Regions from separate parts of the Clostridium sp. 'White wine YQ' genome, predicted to be linked through region 2. Evidence: a T-box and tRNA genes for the amino acid it is inferred to sense, from the RefSeq annotation. Region 2 holds a T-box; the other holds one or more tRNA genes.

Region 1 (6,349 bases), on a different contig from region 2:
AGCTATAAATGAAATAGCTAAAAATATAGTAAAGCATGGAACAACATCCTTTACTCCAACCACAATGACAGTAGCAGTTGAAGATATTCATAAATCAATGGAAGCAATATCATATGCTAAGACTCATGGTACTGATGGAGCAAATGTCTTAGGTGCTCACTTAGAAGGGCCTTTTATTAGCCCACAAGCTATAGGTGCACAAAATCCTAACTTCTTACAAAAACCATCAATTGAAACATATAACAATATGGTTAGTGGATTTGAAGATGCAGTTACTTCTATTACAGTTGCACCAGAAGTTGATGGTGCTCTTGAATTGATATCTTACTTAAATTCTAAAGGAGTAAGAGTTTCAGTTGGTCATACAAAAGCAACTTATAATGAAGTGGTTTCTGGTATCAAGGCTGGAATTTCTCATTCAACTCATTTATTCAATGCAATGACTGGACTACATCATAGAGAACCAGGAGCTATTGGTGCAATTTTTGATACGGATATTACTACAGAAACTATCTCTGATGGAATTCACATTGCTTACCCATCTCTAAGAGTGGCTTACAAAACTAAAACTACAGATAAGGTTTTATTAATTACTGATGCAATGGAAGCTTGTTGTATGCCTGAAGGAGAATATTCCTTAGGAGGTCAGCCTGTTTTTGTAAAGGATGGTGCTGCTAGACTTGAAAATGGAGCATTAGCAGGTTCAATCTTAACTCTTGATAAAGCTGTTAAGAATGTTTTTGATAATTCTAATTATCCTTTGTATGAAGTTGTTAAAATGGCTACTTATAATCCAGCTAGACACTGCAAAGTTGATAATAAAAAAGGCTTAATCAAAGAAGGTTTTGATGCAGATTTAGTTTTATTTGATGATAATATTAATATTAAATATTCAATTGTAAACGGAAAAATTATATTTAAAGCATAACAAACAAATACCCCCAGAATGTCAGTGACATCCTGGGGGTATTTCATTGTAAAAAACTATTACTTTAATTTTTTATTATAGTAAAGTTTTTATTTCTTCAACTCTGTTTAATTCTTCCCATGGAAGGTTTAAATCTGTTCTTCCAAAGTGACCATAAGCAGCAGTTTGCTTAAATATTGGTCTTCTTAAGTCTAGATCTCTTATTATAGCAGCTGGTCTTAAGTCGAAAACCTTATTTATGATTTCTACTATCTTATCATCAGCTATTTTTCCAGTGCCAAAAGTATCAACTTCTATAGAAACTGGTTTTGCAACTCCAATCGCATATGCTAATTCTATTTCCAATTTAGTTGCTACACCTGCAGCAACTAAGTTTTTAGCTACCCATCTTGCAGCATAAGCAGCACTTCTATCAACCTTAGTTGGATCTTTACCAGAGAATGCTCCACCACCGTGTCTTCCGTATCCACCATAGGTATCAACAATAATTTTTCTTCCTGTTAGCCCAGAATCTCCTTGTGGTCCTCCAATAACAAATCTTCCAGTTGGATTTATGTAATATTTTGTTTCACCGTCTAATAATTCAGCAGGTATAACAGCTTTAATTACATGTTCAATCATATCTGTTTTTATTTGTTCTTGAGTTACCTCTGGTCCATGTTGAGTTGAAATAACTATTGCATCAATTCTTTTAACTTTATCTCCATCATACTCAACTGTTACTTGAGTCTTTCCATCTGGTCTTAAATATTCTAATGTACCATTCTTTCTTACTTCTGATAATCTTCTTGAAAGTCTATGAGCCATTGCTATCGGTGCAGGCATAAATTCTGGAGTTTCATTTGTTGCAAATCCAAACATCATACCTTGGTCTCCAGCACCAACTGCATCAATCTTGTCCATATCCCCTTCTCTTGATTCAAGAGCCTCATCAACACCTTGTGCTATATCTGAAGATTGTTCGTCTATTGTAGTTAATACTGCACATGTTTCGCAGTCAAAGCCAAATTTTGCTCTATCATATCCAATCTCTTTTACTGTTTTTCTTACGATTTTAGGAATGTCCACATAACATGATGTAGATATTTCTCCCATTACCATAACCATACCTGTAGTAACAGTAGTTTCACAAGCTACTCTTGCATATGGATCTTTAGAGATAATGTCGTCTAATATTGAATCCGAAATTTGATCACAGATTTTATCTGGATGTCCTTCTGTAACTGATTCTGAAGTAAATAATCTTTTCATTTTTTTCTCCTTTCATTTAAAACAATACTCAGACTTTATTTTTCCAAAAAATAAAGTCTCCTCGATAAGAAGAGACTAATAATACTATTCTCTCTCTTATCTCGCAGAAATATAAATCCTGCAGGAATTGGCACCTTGTGTACACACAGGTTGCCGGGTTTCATCGGGCCCTTTCCCTCCGCCTCTCTTGATAAGAGTTATTTATTTTTACGCTATATGATTCTAACACTTTATATTATGTATGTCAATATAAAATAAGTCTATATAAAAATTATTTTTAATAACTTATTTTATTATTCTTTTAAATAAAAAAAGTAGACAAATGTCTACTTTTGGTGGAGGAGGACGGATTCGAACCATCGAAGCGATCACGCAACAGATTTACAGTCTGCCCCCTTTGGCCACTCGGGAACTCCTCCATATAATGGAGCTGGCAATAGGAATCGAACCTACAACCTGCTGATTACAAGTCAGCTGCTCTACCGTTGAGCCATGCCAGCATATTATTAATTTTTTATAGTTATAATGGTGGGCACAACAGGGTTCGAACCTGTGACCCCCTGCTTGTAAGGCAGGTGCTCTCCCAGCTGAGCTATGCGCCCTTATTTGTAAAAAATGATTAATTATTTGGTGGAGGAGGACGGATTCGAAACATCGAAGCGATAACGCAACAGATTTACAGTCTGCCCCCTTGGTCCACTCGGGAACTCCTCCATATAATGGAGCTGGCAATAGGAATCGTACATTCAACCTGCTGATTACAAGTCAGCTGCTCTACCGTTGAGCCATGCCAGCATATTATTAATTAATCATTATACACTTTATTATGAATACTATTTACAAATTATATACTATTCATTATTTACCTAACTACGTTGACCGACAATGAATAGTATAAGGGGATAACAAATAAGTTTCAACCCCTATATTTACTCATATAGCAAAATTAACTCTCTATTCCTTCATTATCCTTTATTATCCTTGTAATATATCTACTATATCAATAATCTCACATTTCTACAATAAGTTCAAGCTTCAGCATAGAAATTATAAAACCCAACTATTAAAATAGCATTTTATGTATCAATGTATTGCTCAATCTTGTCTGTATTTATATATGGATTAAGAATCCCCTTAACTTCGTTATATTCATTAGAATTTAGTCTACTTTTAAGTATCCTAAAAATTTCTTTTGCTCCATTAACTTCATCGTCAGATGCTAGTATCTGTTTAATCCTTGCAAAATCAAAGCTAGATAAGCGTTTTGCATAAAATAATAATTTAGCTTTGCTTGTCAAAGACATCTTACTTTCAATTGTACTCTTATCAACTTTAAATATCATTGCTGCTGTTAAAGCATCATCTTCATTATCTTTTACTTTCTTACTATTATCTGTGTAGCTTTTTTCAGGTATTACTTCCCCTTTGTCATCTTTGTCATCTTTGTCCTCTTTTTCTGCTTTTTTAGCTGGTTCCTCTTGTGTTTTAACATCTTCCTTTTTTGTTTCTTGTTTAGTACTTTTTTCAGAATTTGCTACCTTTTTTTCTGAAGTTTGCTTATTCACTTGTACACTGCTACCTTTTTCATTTTCGTTATTTAAAGGCTTCAATATAAAATACACACTAACAGCTGTAGCAATAATAACAATTATAGTTAGAATCTTTTTATTCATTTAATCACCTCACACTATTTAGTTTTATTGCCACTTTTTTATGTATTTATACTTTTTTTAATAAATTTAATATTCCCTTCATATATAGTATAGTACCTTTTAAATTTCTACTTAGGTTATACTTTTATTTCAGTTTTAAGAAAGGGGAATTTCTTTGAATAAGGTTAAAGTCTCATATAAAGACCCTATGTCCTATTATGAACTGGCATACTTTTTAAAAGATTATATTAATAATGAAACCATAATAATATGTATAGGTACAGATAAATGTATTGGGGATTGCCTTGGCCCAATGGTTGGAACCCTATTAATTGACACCTTACTTCCTATCCCTGTATACGGAACCTTAAACTCACCTATTCATGCATTAAATATAGACGACAAGCTTCAGGAGATATATGTAAAGCATCCTAACGCCTTAATTATAGGTATTGATGCCTGTCTTGGTGATACTGATTCTGTGGGTGAAATACACGTGAGAGATTACCCGATTCATCCTGGGAAAGGCGTAGGAAAAAAACTTCCTAAAGTAGGGGACGTCTCAATTATTGGTATAGTCGATACAAGTAATAATTCCGAAATTTTTTCAAATAGATCAATTCGACTATCCCTTATATTTGAAATGTGTAAAGTTATTGTTAAAGGAATTGTTCATAGTTATTATCTTTCATCAAGCACAAAATAAAAAATGGTCTAAAAAGTAAAAAAAGTTAATAGTTAAAGTACTAAATTATTAGTTATTACTTTAACTATTAACCTCAAAAATTTTAAAAAACTTAAAGGATGGTTAAAAAATCGTCAAAAAAGAATATAGTACTGATATTGCTAAAACCCTTTAATCATCCTTAATCTTTCATTTTAGTATATTACTATGCTCTTTGCACTTCATTTTCGATAGCTTCTGTATTATTCTTGTTTATACTTGCAAGAACCTTTCCCGATCCTAATACAACACATTCTACAGTATCATTTGCAATGTATACTCTAACTCCAGTCTCAAACTCTATTAACTTATCTAATCCATGTAATAAAGCTCCTCCGCCGGTCATTAATATTCCCTTGTCAATAATATCTGCTGCCAACTCTGGTGGAGTTTTTTCTAAAACATCATGAATTTTATCAACTATTAATCTGACAGGCTCTTCAAGTGCACTAACTAACTCCTCAGTTGTAACTTCTATGTTATCTGGTAATCCAGTAACAAGATTTCTACCCCTTACAGTTGCTGTTTCGTTTCTAGCACCTTTTAAAGCTGATGCTGCCAAGATTTTAACTTCTTCTGCTGTTTTTTCTCCAATCATTAATTTGAATTTATTTCTTATATACCTAATAATAGCTTCATCAAATCTATCTCCAGCTACTTTAATTGATGCTCTTACAACTACTCCCTTTAGAGATATTACAGCGATATCAGTTGTTCCTCCACCTATATCTATAACCATAGAGCCACTTGGTTCAGAAATATCCAAACCTGCACCTACTGCAGCTGCAAGTGGTTCCTCTATTAGATAAACAGATTTTGCTCCTGAATTTTTTGCTGCATCAATAACAGCTCTCTTTTCTACCTCTGTTGCCTGTGATGGTATACACACCATAACCTTTGGAGCAGAGATTTTTCTTTTTCCACAACTCTTTTGAATAAAATGTCTTAACATTTTCTCAGTAATATCATAATCAGAAATTACACCATTTCTTAGTGGACGTACTGCAACTATATTACCAGGTGTACGACCTATCATTTTTCTTGCATCTTCTCCTACAGCTAAAACTTTATTTGTATTTTTATCTACTGCCACAACTGAAGGCTCTTTTAATATTATTCCTTTTCCCGCCATATAAACTAGAACTGTTGCTGTACCTAGGTCAATAGCAAGATCAGTTCCCATTCTCCAAAACCACATTCCATATTCACTCCTAAAATGATTTGATTATATAACTTGTATTATTTTTCTACAATTTATACCCATTCTAATTATAATATGGAATTATGTTTTTATTCAATAGCCTTGTACTTTAATTTTGTAGCTTTTCCACCTCTTATATGTCTTTCTGCTTTATTTAAATCTAAAATATTTTTCGCTTCTAACGCTATAGTAGGATTTATTTTAGGCAAACGTTCTGTCATATCCTTATGAATAGTACTTTTGCTCACACCAAACACCTTAGCTGTTTTTCTAATTGTCGCTTTTGAATCAATTATATATTGCGCCACCTCTAGTACTCTTTCTTCAATGTAGTCTTTCAAAACGAGGCTCCTCCTTAATTCGATATATTTATTAATATGCATTATTTTTTCTTTAAATTCCTTAGAAATCAGCCATTTTCATAGATAAAATGACTGATTTCACATTAGGTAAAGTTTTACTAGCTTTTTAAAGTTATATACTTTAATGGATCCACTTGTTCACCTTTTGAATCTATTATCTGAAATTGTAAATGATCGCCCTCTTCTTTATTAGTAAGTTTTTTAGCTGTATCGCCAACTTTACCAATTACA
Region 2 (6,349 bases):
TAGGTTTTCTTAACTTTTTATCATTAACTGCTTTTAAAACAGCATTTTCTATAGTTGAATCTATACCATCAGGTACTTGTATATTATTAAAATTTTCATTAATCATCTAAGTATCCCTCCATCAATATTTTACTTAAATTATCTTTTGATCTTCTTAGATAAGTCTTAACTGTATTCTGAGGTATATCCATAATAGAAGAAATCTCCTCTATGGATAAATCATTGAAATATTTAAGGATTATAACAGTTTTATAATTTTCTCTAAGCAAATCAATGGCATTATACAAATCGAGTTTTTCCTCTATGGAAACATTTGATGTTGGTTCTTTAAGTACCATTGTGTCATTAATATATGAAATATTCTCATTTCTTCTTAAGTACTTAATAGCTGTATTAATCAATATTCTAGTAATCCATGTTTTAAAGTATTGTGCGTTTCTTAGAGTTTTTATGTTAAGAAATGCATTATAAGTACATTCATGCAAAACTTCTAAAGCACCTTCTTCACTCTTAACATAAGCATAGGCAGTTCTATAAAGATAGCCTTTGTAAACTTTCATAGTTTCAATAAATGCAGAAGAATCTCCCTTAACTGCTTTTTTTATAAGTTTTAGCTCAAGAGCATTTTTATTAGTTTCTTTAACGTTAAGCTCAATTAAGTTTTCCATAGTACTCCTTTAAATCAAAAATATATTTAAACATCGATGTTACACATATTAGAGATACTGAGTGTGTAAAAAGTTTCAACATAATAAAATTTAATTAATTATATTATAATTTACATGAATTTGAAATACATGGTAAATAACTGTATAATTTAAGTGTTTATGAATGATAAATATTTTATATTCTTTTTATTAAGGATAGATGGGGGATAAAATGAAATTTTTAGAAAATATGTTTAAACAATATAGGGGGCTGCCCAAAGAGATGTATATTTTATTCATTGGGAGAATGGTTAACAGCATGGGTTCTTTTGTTTTTCCATTGTTGGCATTAATATTAACACAAAAGATAGGTATGTCTAGTGGACAAGCAGGAGGATTTGCTACATTACTTGCAGTATGTCAGGTACCGTGTTTAATGCTTGGAGGAAAACTTGCAGATACAATTGGCCGTAGAAGGGTTATTATATTATTTCAATTATTAGGTGCAGCAGCATATATTTCCTGCGGGTTTATGAAACCTTCAATTTTTATGACTTATATTATTATATTAGCATCGTGCTTCTATGCAATATCTCAACCGGCCTATGATGCATTAAATGCTGATCTTACAACACCAGAAAACAGACAGGCAGCATATTCACTATTATATATGGGTTTTAATCTAGGATTTGCAATAGGACCTATTATAGGTGGTATGTTATATAAAAAATTCTTAACTTTTGTTTTCATTGGGGATGCAGTAACAACATTAATTTCTTTATGTCTTTTTGTAATATTTATAAAAGAGACAATGATTAAAAAAGAAGAAGTTAACGTTCAAGAAGAGCAGACACTAGAAAGCCATGTTGAGGGATCTGCAATTAGTGTTCTATTACAAAGACCTATATTACTTATATTCTCTTTAATAATGCTAGCTTATTCTTTTGCATATTCTCAATGGGGTTTTGCACTTCCTATACAAATGGGAAACATTTTAGGGCAAGATGGAGCTAGAATTTATGGACTAATGGGTGGCCTAAATGGAGTTGTAGTTATAGCATTTACTCCATTATTAACAGCTATTACAAAGAAACTGAATCCAATTAAAACTATGGCAATAGGAGGGGCATTATATGCACTATCCTTTGGATTATTTGGATTTATAAAAGCATTGCCATTATTCTTCTTTGGAGTATTTTTAATGACAATTGGAGAAATACTTATAGCTATAAATAATGGAGCATTTGTGGCCAATCATACACCAGCTTCACATAGAGGAAGGATAAGCTCAGTATTACCAATTATATCTGGAGCAGGTTTTGCTTTTGGACCAATGATAATGGGAAACTTCATGGAGACACATAGCATTATGAGCTCTTGGGTAGTAATTGCATCTGTAGCAATAATAGGAACTATTTCTATGTTTGGATTAGAATTTGCTGATAATAAAAATAAAGCTGTAGAGGAAATTAATTAACAAAGTATTCCGATAAGCTTATAATAAAGCATATATAACTAGGAGGATAAAGATGGATAAGCCAAAAGTTTTTATAGCAAGAAAGATACTAGATGAAAATAAAGAATATCTAGAAAAATACTGTGATTTAGAGACTTGGGATTCGGATTTAGAGATAACTAGAGAAGAATTATTAGATAGACTTTCTGATAAAGAAGGGTTATTAACTGTTGGGACAAAGATTGATGAGGAATTATTAAATCGCGCACCTAAGTTAAAAATAGTTAGCAATATTTCAGTTGGTTATAATAATTTTGATTTAGAAGTTATGAAAAAAAGAGGAGTTATTGGAACTCATACTCCAAATGTATTAGATGATACAGTGGCAGACTTAATATTTGGACTTATTATTTCTTCAGCACGAAGAATTCCTGAGTTAGATAGATATGTAAAAAATGGAGAGTGGAAACCTCAAGAGGATGATGATTTATTTGGAGTAAATGTACATCACAGAACCTTAGGGATAATTGGAATGGGTAGAATAGGAGAAGCTGTTGCTAAAAGAGGAAAATTAGGCTTTGATATGGATGTTATCTACTATAATAGGAATAGAAAGTTAGGTGTTGAAAAAAACTTAGGTGTAAGATATTGTGAATTTGATGAGCTATTAAAAACTTCTGATTTTATAGTGCTTATGACACCTCTTACAAAGGAAACTAAGGAACTTATAAGTTACAGAGAATTTGATTTGATGAAAAAATCATCAATATTTATAAATGCCTCAAGAGGGCAAACTATAAATGAGAAAGCATTAATAGAAGCTCTAGAAAATAAGAAAATACTGGGGGCTGGATTAGATGTTTTTGAAATAGAACCAGTAGAAAAGGATAATCCATTACTAAAGATGAATAACGTGATAACTCTTCCGCATATTGGTTCTGCAGTTGAAGAAACTAGAAGAGATATGTTTGAAGTAGCAGTTAAGAACCTAGTTAAGGGAGTGCAAGGAGAAGTACCTCCTAATGTAGTTCCTGAGCTTAAATAGAAAAGTTAAATAATGTATTTACAAGCAATTTAATTTGGTATAGAATTATATAAATTCATAAATGAAAGCGTTGAGGAGAAAGAGTAGCATAAGCAGAGTCTTAAAGAGAGTTCCCGGTAGGTGAGAGGGGCAAGATAAGTTAATGTGAATACATCTCTGAGCAGTACTCCGAAAGATAGAGGGTTTTAAAAGCTCTAGAAATCTAGTAGGCAGTTTCCGGATTTTGCACCCGTTATAGTGCTAGAGTATAACCAATTTATAATTGGCGTACTTGAAGAGGTTACTATTGTGAAATAGTAATGAATTTAGGTGGTAACACGTGAGTAATGCTCTCGTCCTTTGTTAATAAAGGATGAGAGCTTTTTTTATTTTAAGGAGGTATAAATATAATGAATGATTTAGAAGAACAATTAAAAATTATTGAGAAAGGGGCAGATGAGATAATAGGATTAGAGGAGCTTAAAAGTAAGTTACTAAAAGCAAATAAAGAGAAACGGCAAATTATTGTAAAGTTAGGGCTTGATCCAAGTGCACCAGATATACACTTAGGGCATACAGTAGTTCTTAGAAAAATAAAGCAAATTCAAGATTTAGGACATAAGGCAATTATAGTTATAGGTGATTTTACTGGTATGATTGGCGATCCTACAGGAAAATCAAAAACTAGAAAAGCCCTTACTAGAGAGGAGGTTCTAGAGAATGCCAAAACTTATGAAGAACAAATATTTAAGATATTAGATAAAGATAAAACAGAAGTGAGATTTAACAGCGAGTGGTTATCAAAGTTAAACTTTCAAGATGTAATTAATCTTGCTGCAACAACTACAGTTGCAAGAATGCTTGAAAGAGAAGATTTTAAAAAGAGATATGAAAGTAATATGCCAATATCAATACATGAATTCTTTTATCCATTGATGCAAGGGTATGATTCATTAGAATTAAAGTCAGATATTGAATTAGGAGGAACTGATCAAAGATTTAATGTCCTAATGGGTAGGATGCTACAGAAGCATTATGGAGAAGAACCTCAAGCAACAATATTTATGCCACTATTAGAGGGTACAGATGGAAAAGAGAAAATGAGCAAAAGTTTAGGAAATTATATAGGTATTGATGAAGCACCAGAAATAATGTTTGAAAAAGCTATGAGAATTCCAGACTCGCTAATAATCAAGTACTTTGAACTAGTTACTGATATACATCCAGATGTGATAAGTGATATAAAAGTGAAACTAGAAAAGGGAACTGTGAATCCAAGAGATATAAAGATGTCTTTAGCAAAAGAAATAGTAAAACTATATCATGGGGAAGAAGGTGCTCAAAAAGGAGAAGCGAGATTTAAGATAGTTTTTCAAAAAAGAGAAATACCAGAAGACATTGATGTGATAGAAGTGACATTAGAGGAAATAAATTTAGCTGAAATTCTAGTAGATAATGAAATTATAAAAAGTAAAAAGGAAGTAAAAAGACTAGTGGAACAAGGAGGAATAAAAGTTAATAACGATAAAATAAATAATATTAATTCCATTGATATAAAGGATGAAGCAATTATACAAATTGGAAAGAAGATTTTTTTAAAGCTTAAGAGAGTACAATAAGAACCTTACCACTTGTTTACAAAACTCCTTAATTGGTGGACGTTAAATATCCCTTCTGAGATTAATATAATAATATTAGAAAAAGGAGGGATATATATGAAAATAGGAGTATTAATGGGTGGAGTTTCTTCAGAAAGAGAAGTTTCATTACATTCTGGAAAAGGTATAGTGGAATATTTAGATAGAAATAAATATGAGGTATTCCCTATTGTTATAGATGCAAAAGAGGAATTGATTGAGAAGGTTAAAGGGATGGACTTTATTTTTATTGCCTTACATGGAGCTTTTGGCGAGGATGGAGCAGTTCAAGCTATACTTGAAAGTATAAATATGCCTTACTCTGGCTGCGGTATTTTAACCAGTGCTTTATGTATGGATAAAAAGCAAACCAAAAGGATACTAAAGAGTGAGGGCATAGCAGTTGCACCAGAAGTTTTAGTAAGAAAAGATAAACCTTTTGACTTGGAAAAAATAAAAGAACTTGGTTACCCAATTGTAGTTAAACCTAATGGTGGTGGTTCTAGTGTTGGAACTTTCTTAGCGAAGAATAATCAGGAACTTGAAAGAGCAATCACTGAAGCATTAAAGTTTGATAAAGAAGTTATGGTAGAAAAATATTTGCCGGGAAATGAATATACTATACCTGTTTTAAATGGAGAGATATTTCCAATACTATCAATAAAAGCTAGTGGAGAGTTTTATGACTATAATTCTAAGTATACAGATGGAGGCTCTGAAAAAGCTATAGCAGAATTGACTGAGGATTTGCAGAATAAGATGAAAGAAATTGGGGAAAAGTGCTGGGATATTTTTAATTGCAAGGCTTATGTTAGAATTGATATTATAGTAAGTGATGGTATTCCTTATGTATTGGAATTAAATACTTTGCCAGGAATGACGAAGAATTCATTATTCCCTAAAAGTGCAAAAGGGGTAAATATGGAGTATAGTGAGTTATTAGATAAGATTATTGAATACTCCTTGTAAGTGATAAAAAACCTAGAGTATAAGAGGTGTTTGTATTTGATTTTTTCATCCTTTGAATTTAATAAAGAAGAGGCTATTTATATTCAAATAGAAAATCATATAAAAGAAAATATTGAAAAAGGAATTCTTCAAAATGGAAGTAAACTGCCCTCCACAAGAGAATTAAGTAGTATATTGGGGGTAAGCAGAAGTACTGTAGTAACTGCTTATGAGATACTAGAAAGTGAGGGAAAAATAAAAAGTACTAAAGGAAAAGGTACCTTTGTAACATCTAATAAAAAAGTAGCAGAAAAGAGCTTTAATATAGATTGGGAGTCAAAGGTTAATGGCTATGCCCACACCTGTGAAGAACTAGATATCATTAAAACAGAGATTCCTTGGGAAAAAGGGATGATCTCTTTTAAGAGCATAGCACCGGATGAAAGCTTATTTGATTTAGATGAATTTAAAAGAGCCTTTTTAAATGCATGGTCCCTTGAAGGTGAGAAATTATTAAATTATGGATATGCAAGAGGATATAAGGCTCTCATTGAATATCTAATGAAATATATGGAGAACAAAGGTGTTAATACAAAGGGGAAAGAAATCTTAATAACAAATGGCTTTACTGAGGGTT

The links. A T-box is a leader RNA that pairs with one kind of tRNA and senses whether it is charged. The one in region 2 lies ahead of tyrS (tyrosine--tRNA ligase), so its partner is inferred to be a tRNA-Tyr.
Region 1: it has a tRNA-Tyr gene. The T-box ahead of tyrS (tyrosine--tRNA ligase) is inferred to sense a tRNA for this amino acid. The anticodon was not compared.

Annotation. Positions count from the first base shown of each region.
Region 1 covers NZ_JAQYUU010000001.1:79,504-85,852, reverse strand. The annotation lists gene nagA (N-acetylglucosamine-6-phosphate deacetylase) at 1-928, shown strand, start outside; gene metK (methionine adenosyltransferase) at 1,004-2,179, opposite strand; SAM riboswitch class I at 2,273-2,376, opposite strand; tRNA gene PTZ02_RS00445 (tRNA-Tyr) at 2,513-2,598, opposite strand; tRNA gene PTZ02_RS00440 (tRNA-Thr) at 2,605-2,679, opposite strand; tRNA gene PTZ02_RS00435 (tRNA-Val) at 2,706-2,781, opposite strand; tRNA gene PTZ02_RS00430 (tRNA-Tyr) at 2,808-2,893, opposite strand; tRNA gene PTZ02_RS00425 (tRNA-Thr) at 2,900-2,974, opposite strand; gene PTZ02_RS00420 (hypothetical protein) at 3,256-3,852, opposite strand; gene yyaC (spore protease YyaC) at 4,007-4,537, shown strand; gene PTZ02_RS00410 (rod shape-determining protein) at 4,722-5,753, opposite strand; gene spoIIID (sporulation transcriptional regulator SpoIIID) at 5,846-6,097, opposite strand; gene PTZ02_RS00400 (M23 family metallopeptidase) at 6,217-6,349, opposite strand, start outside.
Region 2 covers NZ_JAQYUU010000003.1:295,567-301,915, reverse strand. The annotation lists gene PTZ02_RS13620 (DUF4179 domain-containing protein) at 1-106, opposite strand, end outside; gene PTZ02_RS13615 (sigma-70 family RNA polymerase sigma factor) at 99-668, opposite strand; gene PTZ02_RS13610 (MDR family MFS transporter) at 880-2,124, shown strand; gene PTZ02_RS13605 (2-hydroxyacid dehydrogenase) at 2,177-3,148, shown strand; T-box leader at 3,210-3,491, shown strand; gene tyrS (tyrosine--tRNA ligase) at 3,538-4,746, shown strand; gene PTZ02_RS13595 (D-alanine--D-alanine ligase) at 4,843-5,733, shown strand; gene pdxR (MocR-like pyridoxine biosynthesis transcription factor PdxR) at 5,773-6,349, shown strand, end outside.